Regions from separate parts of the Streptomyces sp. NPDC089799 genome, predicted to be linked through region 1. Evidence: riboswitches for the same ligand, from Rfam matches in the RefSeq annotation. Region 1 holds a riboswitch; the other holds the start of a gene.
The links. A riboswitch is a leader RNA that binds a small molecule or an ion and turns the genes downstream of it on or off. The one in region 1 is predicted to bind S-adenosylmethionine.
Positions count from the first base shown of each region.

Region 2: linked by a shared signal. The riboswitch ahead of thrC (threonine synthase) and the one ahead of AB0O36_RS17330 (aminotransferase class V-fold PLP-dependent enzyme) in region 1 are both predicted to bind S-adenosylmethionine.

Region 1 covers NZ_JBFBGR010000013.1:180,768-185,730, forward strand. The annotation lists gene AB0O36_RS17320 (cytochrome bc complex cytochrome b subunit) at 1-919, shown strand, start outside; gene trpD (anthranilate phosphoribosyltransferase) at 1,102-2,166, shown strand; SAM riboswitch class IV at 2,253-2,369, shown strand; gene AB0O36_RS17330 (aminotransferase class V-fold PLP-dependent enzyme) at 2,612-4,060, shown strand; gene AB0O36_RS17335 (Lrp/AsnC ligand binding domain-containing protein) at 4,152-4,433, opposite strand; gene AB0O36_RS17340 (rhomboid family intramembrane serine protease) at 4,396-4,963, opposite strand, start outside.
Region 2 covers NZ_JBFBGR010000021.1:82,716-87,678, forward strand. The annotation lists gene otsB (trehalose-phosphatase) at 1-118, shown strand, start outside; gene AB0O36_RS23005 (trehalose-6-phosphate synthase) at 153-1,607, opposite strand; gene AB0O36_RS23010 (glucosyl-3-phosphoglycerate synthase) at 1,679-2,683, opposite strand; SAM riboswitch class I at 2,848-2,997, shown strand; gene thrC (threonine synthase) at 3,015-4,289, shown strand; gene AB0O36_RS23020 (ubiquitin-like small modifier protein 1) at 4,326-4,604, shown strand.

The DNA.
Region 1 (4,963 bases):
CCACAAGCACACCCAGTTCGCGGGTCCCGGCCGGACCAACGAGAACGTCGTGGGCATGCCGCTGCTGCCGGTCTACATGGCCAAGGCCGGAGGCTTCTTCTTCCTGGTCTTCGGCATCATCGCGGCCATCGCCGGCATCGCCTCGATCAACCCGATCTGGGCGCTCGGCCCGTACGTCCCGGACCACGTGTCCACGGGCGCGCAGCCGGACTGGTACATGGGCTTCTCCGAGGGCCTCATCCGTGCCATGCCGGGCTGGGAGATCAACCTGTGGGGCCACACCCTGGTCCTGGGCGTGTTCATCCCGCTGGTGATCTTCCCGCTGGTCCTGGCGGCCATCGCGGTCTACCCGTTCATCGAGTCCTGGGTCACCGGCGACAAGCGCGAGCACCACATCCTGGACCGCCCGCGCAACGCCCCGACCCGTACCGGTTTCGGTGTCGCCTGGATCGTCTGGTACGTGATCCTGCTGATCGCCGGTGGAAACGACATGTTCGCGCAGTACTTCCACCTGTCGATCAACTCGATCACCTGGTTCGCGCGGATCGGCTTCTTCGTGGGCCCGGTCATCGCCTTCGTGATCACCAAGCGGATCTGCCTCGGCCTCCAGCGCCGGGACAAGGACAAGGTGCTGCACGGCCGCGAGACCGGCATCATCAAGCGCCTGCCGCACGGTGAGTTCGTCGAGGTGCACGAGCCGCTCTCGCAGGGCGAGCTGCACAAGCTCACCTCGCACCACCAGTACACGCCGCTGGAGATCGGCCCGACGGTCGACGAGAACGGTGTCGAGCGCAAGGTGGGCGCGGTCGAGAAGCTCCGCGCCAAGCTCAGCCGCGGCTGGTACGGCGAGGGCACGCAGATCGACAAGCCCTCCGCCGAGGAGTACAAGGAGATCCAGAGCGGCCACGGCCACCACTGATCCGGCCGGATCCCCGGCGGATCCACCGGTTGATCTCCCAAGCCCCGTATCAGGCTGAAAACAGATCGCCACGGCGAGAGCCCCGTCCAGTCGCTGGACGGGGCTCTCTGCCGTCCGCGCCCGCTGGATACGCTTGAGTTCCCGTTGATTCCCACAAGCGACCGATGACCCAGGAGCGGACCATGAACGTGGTGACCCAGACAGGCCGCGACGACGTGGCGGCCAGGTCCTGGCCGGCCGTCCTCGAAGCCCTTCTGACCGGCAACGATCTCGCTGCCGAGGACACCGAATGGGCCATGGACCAGATCATGCGGGGGCAGGCCACCGACGCCCAGATCGCCGGCTTCGCGGTCGCCCTGCGGGCCAAGGGCGAGACCGTCGCGGAGATCAACGGCCTCGTCCGCGCCATGTACGAGCACGCCAACCTGATTGATATTCCGGGTCGTACCGTGGACATCGTCGGGACCGGCGGGGACGGCGCGAAAACGGTCAACATCTCCACGATGTCCTCCATCGTGGTGGCCGGCACCGGCGCCAAGGTGGTCAAGCACGGCAACCGGGCCTCGTCCTCCGCGAGCGGCGCCTCCGACGTGCTGGAGAAGCTCGGCGTCAACCTGGACCTCACCCCCGCCCGGGTGGCGGCGGTCGCCGAGGAGGCCGGGGTCACCTTCTGCTTCGCGGTCAAGTTCCACCCCGCGCTGCGGCACGTCGCCGCGGCCCGCCGCGAGCTCGGCATCCGCACCACCTTCAACTTCCTCGGCCCGCTGACCAACCCGGCCCGGGTGCGCGCGCAGGCGACCGGCGTGGCCGACGCCCGGATGGCACCCATCGTGGCCGGCGTGCTCGCCGAGCGGGGCTCCTCCGCGCTGGTCTTCCGCGGCGACGACGGCCTGGACGAGCTCACCACCACCGCCACCTCGCGGGTCTGGTGGGTGCGCGACGGCCGGGTCGACGAGCAGGCCTTCGACCCGCGGGACGTCGGCATCCCGCTGGTCGACGTATCCGAACTGCGCGGCGCCGACGCCTCGTACAACGCGGACGTGGCCCGGCGGCTGCTGACCGGGGAGACCGGCCCGGTGCGGGACGCGGTCCTGCTGAACTCGGCCGCGGCCCTGGTCGCCCTCGACCCGGGCACCGGCTCCCTGGAGGAGCAGCTGCGGGCCGGTATCGCCCGCGCCGCCGAGTCCATCGACTCGGGTGCGGCCCGCTCCGCGCTGGAGCGCTGGGTTCGCGCCAGCAACCTCTAGTTTCCGGCCTCCGTCGCGCGAGCCCCCGTCCACATGCCGGAACGGGGGCTTGCGCTTTCTCGATCATGTGGCAGGATTCTTGACCAGGTCACGAGTGACAGCGTCAAGGCCCCGGCTCGCTGTCCGGCAACCCTCCTTCCGTGGCGGGGTGCCCCGGGTGATGACCAGGTCGTGGACAGCAAGGTCCACGGCAAGCGCGGATCCCTCGACACCAGGGGTCCTGGTCTCTCGAGGAGCGTTTTCCGTGAGCAAGCGAATGCGATAGGCGCCTAGCGCCCTTTCTTCCCCCCTCGGAACAGGGTTCCTTCCGCATGCCCGCGCCATCTCCGCGGTCCCGCGGCCCCCTGGCGCCCCCGAGGCATTCCCGTACCCCGGTCGGCCGCCGCGCCGCACCCGCGTACGGCCAGCGAAGCCATTCAGCCCTGCCATCCCGGGAGACACCGCCATGTCCGCGTACGCCGACGCCGCCACCACCCTCACCTCCGCCGGCACTGCCGCCGCCGACTCCGCTGCCGCCACCGCCTGCTGCCGCACCGAGGTCGCCGGGTCCGCCCGTGCCGAAGGCTCCGCCGCACCGCTGCCCGTCCTCGGCCGCGACGTCACCGTCCCGCTCGTCACCGGCGGCGAAGTCACCTACGCCGCCCTGGACTACGCGGCCAGCGCCCCCGCCCTGCAGCGGGTCTGGGACGACGTCGCCGCGTACGCCCCGTACTACGGCAGCGTGCACCGCGGAGCCGGTTACCTCTCGCAGCTGTCCACCGACCTGTTCGAGCAGAGCCGCGCCACGGTCGCCGAGTTCCTCGACTGCCGGTCATCCGATCAGGTGATCTTCACGCGGTCCACCACGGACTCGCTGAACCTGCTGGCCCGGGCCCTGCCGGCCGGCTGCCGGGTCTTCGTCTTCGAGACCGAGCACCACGCCTCGCTGCTGCCGTGGGGAGACGCGCAGGTCACCTACCTCGACGCGCCGCGCACCCCGGGCGAAGCCGTCGAGACCCTGGAGCGGGCGCTGGCCGACCGCGACCCCTACGGCCCGGCCCTGGTCTGCGTCACCGGTGCCTCGAACGTCACCGGCGAGCTCTGGCCGGTGAAGGAACTGGCCGCGGCGGCCCACGCGCACGGCGCCCGGATCGTCCTGGACGCCGCCCAGCTGGCGCCCCACCACGCGGTGTCCGTCGCCGACCTCGACGTGGACTGGGTCGCCTTCTCCGGCCACAAGCTCTACGCGCCCTTCGGTTCGGGCGTGCTGGCCGGTCGCGCGGACTGGCTGCAGCAGGCGGAGCCGTACCTGGCCGGCGGCGGAGCCTCCCGTACGGTCGCGCGCCGTGAGGACGGTGGCGTGGACGTCGCATGGCACACCACCGCCGCCCGCCACGAGGCCGGCTCCCCGAACGTGATCGGCGTCTACGCCATCGCCTCGGCCTGCCGCGCCCTGACCGAAGCCGGCTTCGACACCCTGGTCGACCGGGAGCGGCAGCTGATCGCCAAGGTCCGGGCCGGCCTGGCCGACGTACCCGAGGTACGGGTCCTGTCGCTGTTCGGCGACGACGCCCCCCGCGTCGGCGTGATCTCCTTCGTGGTGGACGGCTGGAACAGCTCCCACTTCGCGGCGGCCCTTTCCGCCGAGTACGGCATCGGCGTCCGCGACGGCCTCTTCTGCGCGCACCCGCTGGTCCGCACCCTGCTGGGCGGCGAGGCGCAGCAGCCGGGCGAGTGCGGCGCCCCCGAGGCGGCCCCCGGCGAGCGGTCCCTGAACGCCATCCGGGTCAGCTTCGGCGCCGGCACCCCCGACGAGCACGTCGACCGGTTCGTCCGCGCGGTCCGCGAGCTGGTCACCGACGGCGCGAAGTGGCAGTACCGCACCGAGGAGGGCCGCTGCGTCCCGGCGGTCTGACCCCCATGAACTCCCGGCCCTGACTACCCGGGAAACCGCAGGCCCGGCGGGAGGAGCCCCCGCCGGGCCTGTCGGCTGTCCGCGACCGGTGCTAGGCGTCGAGACCGATCGCGAAGGCCGCCTCCAGGTCGTGCTGGGAGTAGGTGCGGAACGCGACGTGCGTGTCGGTGGCCTCGACGCCCTGGATCTTGCTGATCTTGCCCGGGATGATGTCCGCCAGGTTCTCGTGGCGGGCCACCCGGACGATGGCGATCAGGTCGTAGGTCCCCGTCACCGAGTAGACCTCGCTGACGTTCTCCAGGGCCGCGATCGATTCCGCGATCTCCGGAATACGGTCAACGCTGGTCTTGATGAGCACGATCGCGGTGATCACTTGTGGTGTCTCCCTCGGTGTCCGTCGCTGGTCGGCCCACTCTAGTCGTACGCCGATAGCGCACCCAGGCGTAGGCGAACCCCAGGGAGAAGCCCACCAGATGGGCCAGGTACGCCACCCCCGGCCCGCTGCCCGCACGGTGCGCCGCCAGCCACTGGAGGGCGAACCAGGACAGCAGCACCATCCACGCCGGGAAGCGCAGCGGCAGGAACAGCAGGAAGGGGAAGAGGCTGGTCACCCGGGCCCGCGGGAAGAGGCACAGGAACGCCCCCAGGACCGCCGAGATCGCCCCCGACGCGCCGACCAGGGTCTGCTCCTGCGAGGCGTGCGCCGCCGCGTACGCCACCAGCGACAGATAGCCCGTGCAGAGGGAGAAGAGCAGGAACTCCGCCCGGCCCATCCGCTCCTCGGTCATGGCCCCGAAGACGAAGAGGAACAGCATGTTGCCCAGCAGGTGCAGCCAGCTGCCGTGCACGAACAGCGCCGTCAGCGGGGTGAGCAGTTCGCGTATGCCGCCGCCGAACAGCTCG
Region 2 (4,963 bases), on a different contig from region 1:
GCTCGTCTGCAGCGGCTCGGCGGAAGTCCCCGAACTCGCCGCCCGCGCCGACCTGGTCCTGTCCGGCCCCGCCGAGGTCGCCGCCTTCCTCGCGTCCCTCGCCCACGCCATCGCCTGACGGCACGGCCGTCCGGCCGTCCGGCCGGGACCGGCTACGACTGCGCCTCGCGCAACGCGTCCAGCTGGGCGCGGAACCATGCCGCGGGAGGAAGCGCCGTCGCCGCCGCGGCGAGTCGCTTCGTGCGCTCGGCGCGCTCGCCGGCCGGCATGGACAGCGCCTCGTGCAGGGCCCGTGCCGTCTCCGAGACGTCGAACGGGTTCACCCCCAGCGCGTCCTCGCGCAGCTCCATGTACGCGCCCGCACCCTTGGACAGCACCAGCGCGCACCCCTGCTCCGAGACCACCGGGATCTCCTTGGCGACCAGGTTCATGCCGTCCCGGAGCGGGTTGATCAGCGCGACGTCGGCCATCCGGTACGCCGCCAGCGACCGTGCGAAGTCGTCCTGCACCGAGACCAGGACGGGCCGCCAGTCCGCCGTGCCGAACTCCGCGTTGATCTCCCCGGCCAGCCGGGACACCGCCGCCGTGTAGTCCCGGTAGACCGCCAGGTCCTGCCGGGAGGGGTAGGCCGAGGCCAGGTGCACCACCCGGTCGTGCCACTCCGGGTGCGTGGCCAGCAGTTCCCGGTAGGCGAGCAGGCCGCGGAGGATGTTCTTGGACAGCTCGGTGCGGTCCACCCGGACGATGGTCTTCCGGTCGCCGACCTCCGCGCGCAGTGCGGCCAGCCTGTCGTCCACCTCCGGCCGGTGGGCCAGCTGCCGCAGCTCCTCGCCGTCCACCCCCAGCGGGTACGCGGCCGCCCGGGTGCTGCGCCGCGGGCCCGGGTACCGGCGGTGGTCGACCCCGCGCCAGGGGTCCCCGGTGGGCGAAAGCCCCCACGCCACCCCGGTCGCGCTGTCGATCTGCGCGCTGTTGACGAACGCGGACACCCACACGCCGGTGTGGAATCCCAGCTCGTCGGCGCCGAGCAGGCCCCACAGCAGTTCCTCGCGGATGTCCTCGGGGAGCATCCGCATCTCGTCGGAGGTCGCCCACGGCGTGTGCGTGAAGTGGGAGATCCGCAGGTCGGGGCGGAGCTCCCGGAGCATGCCCGGGACCAGCGACAGCTGGTAGTCCTGCACCAGCACCGCCGCGCCCCCGTCGGCCTCCGCCGCCAGCGCCTCCGCGAACGCCCGGTTGTACGTCCGGTACGACTCCCAGCGGCGCCGGAACTCCGCGTCGAAGACCGGCTCGTGCGGGACGTCGTACAGCCCGTGGTGGGTGAACCACAGCACCGAGTTCGAGATGCCGTTGTACGCGTCGTGGTAGACGTCCGGGTCGATGGCCAGCATGCGGACGCCCGGTTCGGACACGCCCCGGCGGACCGCCTCGCGGTCGCCCTCGCTCAGGGCCGCGCAGATCCACAGCGCGTCCGGCTGCCCGTCGAGCGCGGCCGACAGGCCGGAGACCAGACCGCCCCCGCCGCGCCGGGCGCCGAGGGTGCCGTCCGCGGAGAGGTCGTACGAGAGCGGGCCGCGGTTCGCGGCGACGAGCAGCGGGGAAGACATGCGGCGAACCTAGCCCGGCCCGGGGTCGCTCAAACGTCCGTTGCGCCGGGTTGCGGGTGATGTGGCCGCCGTCACGCGACGCGGCGGGACGCGTACTCCTCGATCTCCGCCATCGGGGGCCGCTCCTCGGTGTCCACCGGGTAGGTGTGCGGCACGAAGCCGTCCGGGCCGCGTTCGAACTGGGTCAGGGCGGGCCGGACCAGATGGCCGCGGGAGAGCCGCACCTGGGCGGTGCGGTAGATCGCGGCGGCCATCCGGCCCAGCGCGCGGCCGTCCTGGTGGCGGTGGAGCCGGACGCCCACGTCGACCTGGGCGAGGGCGTCCAGGCCGGCCGTGTGCAGCGCGTCGACGAGGAGCCCGAGCTCCACGCCGTAGCCGACCGGGAAGGGGAGGCGTTCCAGCAGGGACCGGCGGACCGCGTACTCGCCGCCCAGCGGCTGTACGAATCCCGCCAGCTGCGGCCAGTGCAGGTTGAGCAGGGGGCGGGCCACCAGCTCGGTCACCCGGCCGCCCTGCTCGGCCCCGCCGGGACGGCCGTCACCCGCTCCGGGACCGGCGTCACCCGCTCCGGGACCGGCGGTGCCGAGCGGGCGGTCGTACATCGCCTTGACGAACTGGATGCCCGGGTCGGTCAGCAGCGGGCCGACGATCCCGGAGACGAAGACGGAGGAGAAGTCGCGCAGGTCGGCGTCGACGAAGCAGACGACGTCACCGGTGGTGGCCAGCAGCGAGCGCCACAGCACCTCGCCCTTGCCGGGCAGCGCGGGTATCCGGGGCAGGACCTCGTCCCGGTGCACCACCCGGGCGCCGGCCTTGGCGGCGACCTCGGCGGTCCGGTCGGTCGAACCCGAGTCGACCACCACCAGTTCGTCCACCAGCGGGACGGGCCGTCCGTCGATCAGGTCGCGCCGGATCACCTCGACGATCTCCCCGACGGTCGCCTCCTCGTCGAGTGCGGGCAGCACCACGCTGACCGTCGTCCCGGCTGCCCGCTTGGCGGAAAACAGCTGGTCGAGCGGCCTGTCGTCGGCGGACCAGGAGCGGTCTGCCAGCCAGCGCTCCACCTCTTGCAGCACTCCGGTACTCCCCAAACGTGATCCATCTCGCGGTTCGGACAGCTGTCTCAGCCACCCGCACCTTCGGTTACAGTCTTGAACAACGCGTCGGACCCTCGCATGCCGGGGGTGCCGCGCAGACAAACGCCCGGGTGCGCCATAGAGCGCGCGGCCCGGAGCCATACCGCTCATCCAGAGGGGCAGAGGGAAACGGCCCGTTGAAGCCCCGGCAACCCTCCAGTCGGTTCTCGCGACTGCGTCACGCAGCGAGGTCCCCGGCTAGGGAAGGTGCCAAATCCGTCTCGTGGCGAAGTGCGCCACGAGGAAGATGAGGAGAAAGGGCCTCGCCATCATGGCTGCACAGACTGTTGCCACCTCTGTCGATCTCGGACCCGCCGCCGCGCTTTCCTGTCGTGAGTGCGGCACCCGCTTCGAGCTCGGTCCCATCTTCGCGTGCGTCGAGTGCTTCGGCCCGCTCGAGGTTGCCTACGACCTGCCCGCCGGTGACCCCGAGGCCCTGCGTGCCGCGATCGAGGCCGGCCCCAACAACATCTGGCGCTACGCCCCGCTGCTGCCGGTCCCGGCCGATGTGGCGGAGAAGCCGAACCTGAACCCGGGCTTCACCAAGCTCGTGGACGCCGAGAACCTGGCCAAGGAGCTGGGCGTCACCGGCAAGCTCTACGTCAAGGACGACTCCGGCAACCCGACGCACTCCTTCAAGGACCGCGTCGTGGCGATCGCCGTCGAGGCCGCCCGCGCCTTCGGGTTCACCACCCTGTCCTGCTCCTCCACCGGCAACCTGGCCGGCGCCGTCGGCGCCGCGGCCGCCCGTTCCGGCTTCCGGTCCTGCGTGTTCATCCCGCACGACCTGGAGCAGGGCAAGGTCGTCATGGCCGCGGTGTACGGCGGCGACCTGGTCGGCATCGAGGGCAACTACGACGACGTCAACCGCTTCTGCTCCGAGCTCATCGGCGACCCGCTGGGCGAGGGCTGGGGCTTCGTCAACGTCAACCTGCGCCCGTACTACGGCGAGGGTTCGAAGACCCTGGCGTACGAGATCTGCGAGCAGCTCGGCTGGCAGCTGCCCGACCAGATCGTGATCCCGATCGCCTCCGGCTCGCAGCTCACCAAGATCGACAAGGGTCTGCAGGAGCTCATCAAGCTGGGTCTGGTCGAGGACAGGCCGTACAAGATCTTCGGTGCCCAGGCCGAGGGCTGCTCGCCCGTCTCCACCGCCTTCAAGGCCGGTCACGACGTGGTCCGCCCGCAGAAGCCGAAGACCATCGCCAAGTCCCTGGCGATCGGCAACCCGGCCGACGGCCCGTACGTGCTCGACATCGCCCGCCGCACCGGCGGCTACGTGGAGGACGTCAACGACGACCAGGTCGTCGAGGCCATCAAGCTGCTCGCGCAGACCGAGGGCATCTTCGCCGAGACCGCGGGCGGCGTGACCGTCGGCGTGACGAAGAAGCTCATCGAGAACGGGCAGATCGACCCCACGCTGACCACCGTCATCCTCAACACCGGTGACGGCCTCAAGACTCTCGACGCGGTCGCCGGGGACACCGGCCAGACCGCCGTCATCCGCCCCAGCCTGGACGCGTTCCGCACCGCCGGCCTGGCCTGACCACCCCCTACGCACTACCGGAAAGGCAGTGTCGCCATGAGCGTCAACGTCCGCATCCCCACCATCCTGCGCACCTACACCGGCGGCCGGGCCGAGGTTCCCGCCGAGGGCGCGACCCTCGCCGAGGTCATCGACTCCCTGGAGCAGAGCCACCCGGGTATCGCCGCGCGCGTCCTGGACGACCAGGGCAAGCTGCGCCGTTTCGTGAACGTCTACGTCAACGACGACGACGTGCGCTTCGAGGGCGGGCTGCAGACGGCGACGCCCGACGGTGCCGGCGTCTCCATCATTCCGGCCGTCGCGGGCGGTTGCTGACCTTCCGTACGGCCTTCCGCACGGGCTTCGGCATTGCCTTTCGCCGACTCTTCGGTAGCTGACACGCGCAACCCTGAATTGCCCCTTCCGCAAAAGCGGAGGGGGCAATTCTGCTTGGTTGGGCGCGGTAGAGTTGGGGAAGCCCCCTCCGCTGTTCTTGCCCGCTGCATATGAACGGGCGCCTCCATGGTCGACATCGGGCCAATGTGCGTGTGCGATATGGGGCTTTGGCGCGTTCTGTCCGGTCCGTGTTGCCCGAGAGAATGCCAAATTTTCCGGCTATTTCGACCTTTCATCATGTCCGGATTTCTCGTCGGAATGACCTGTTGCAGACAGCTCCGGTGCAGATACATTCAGCC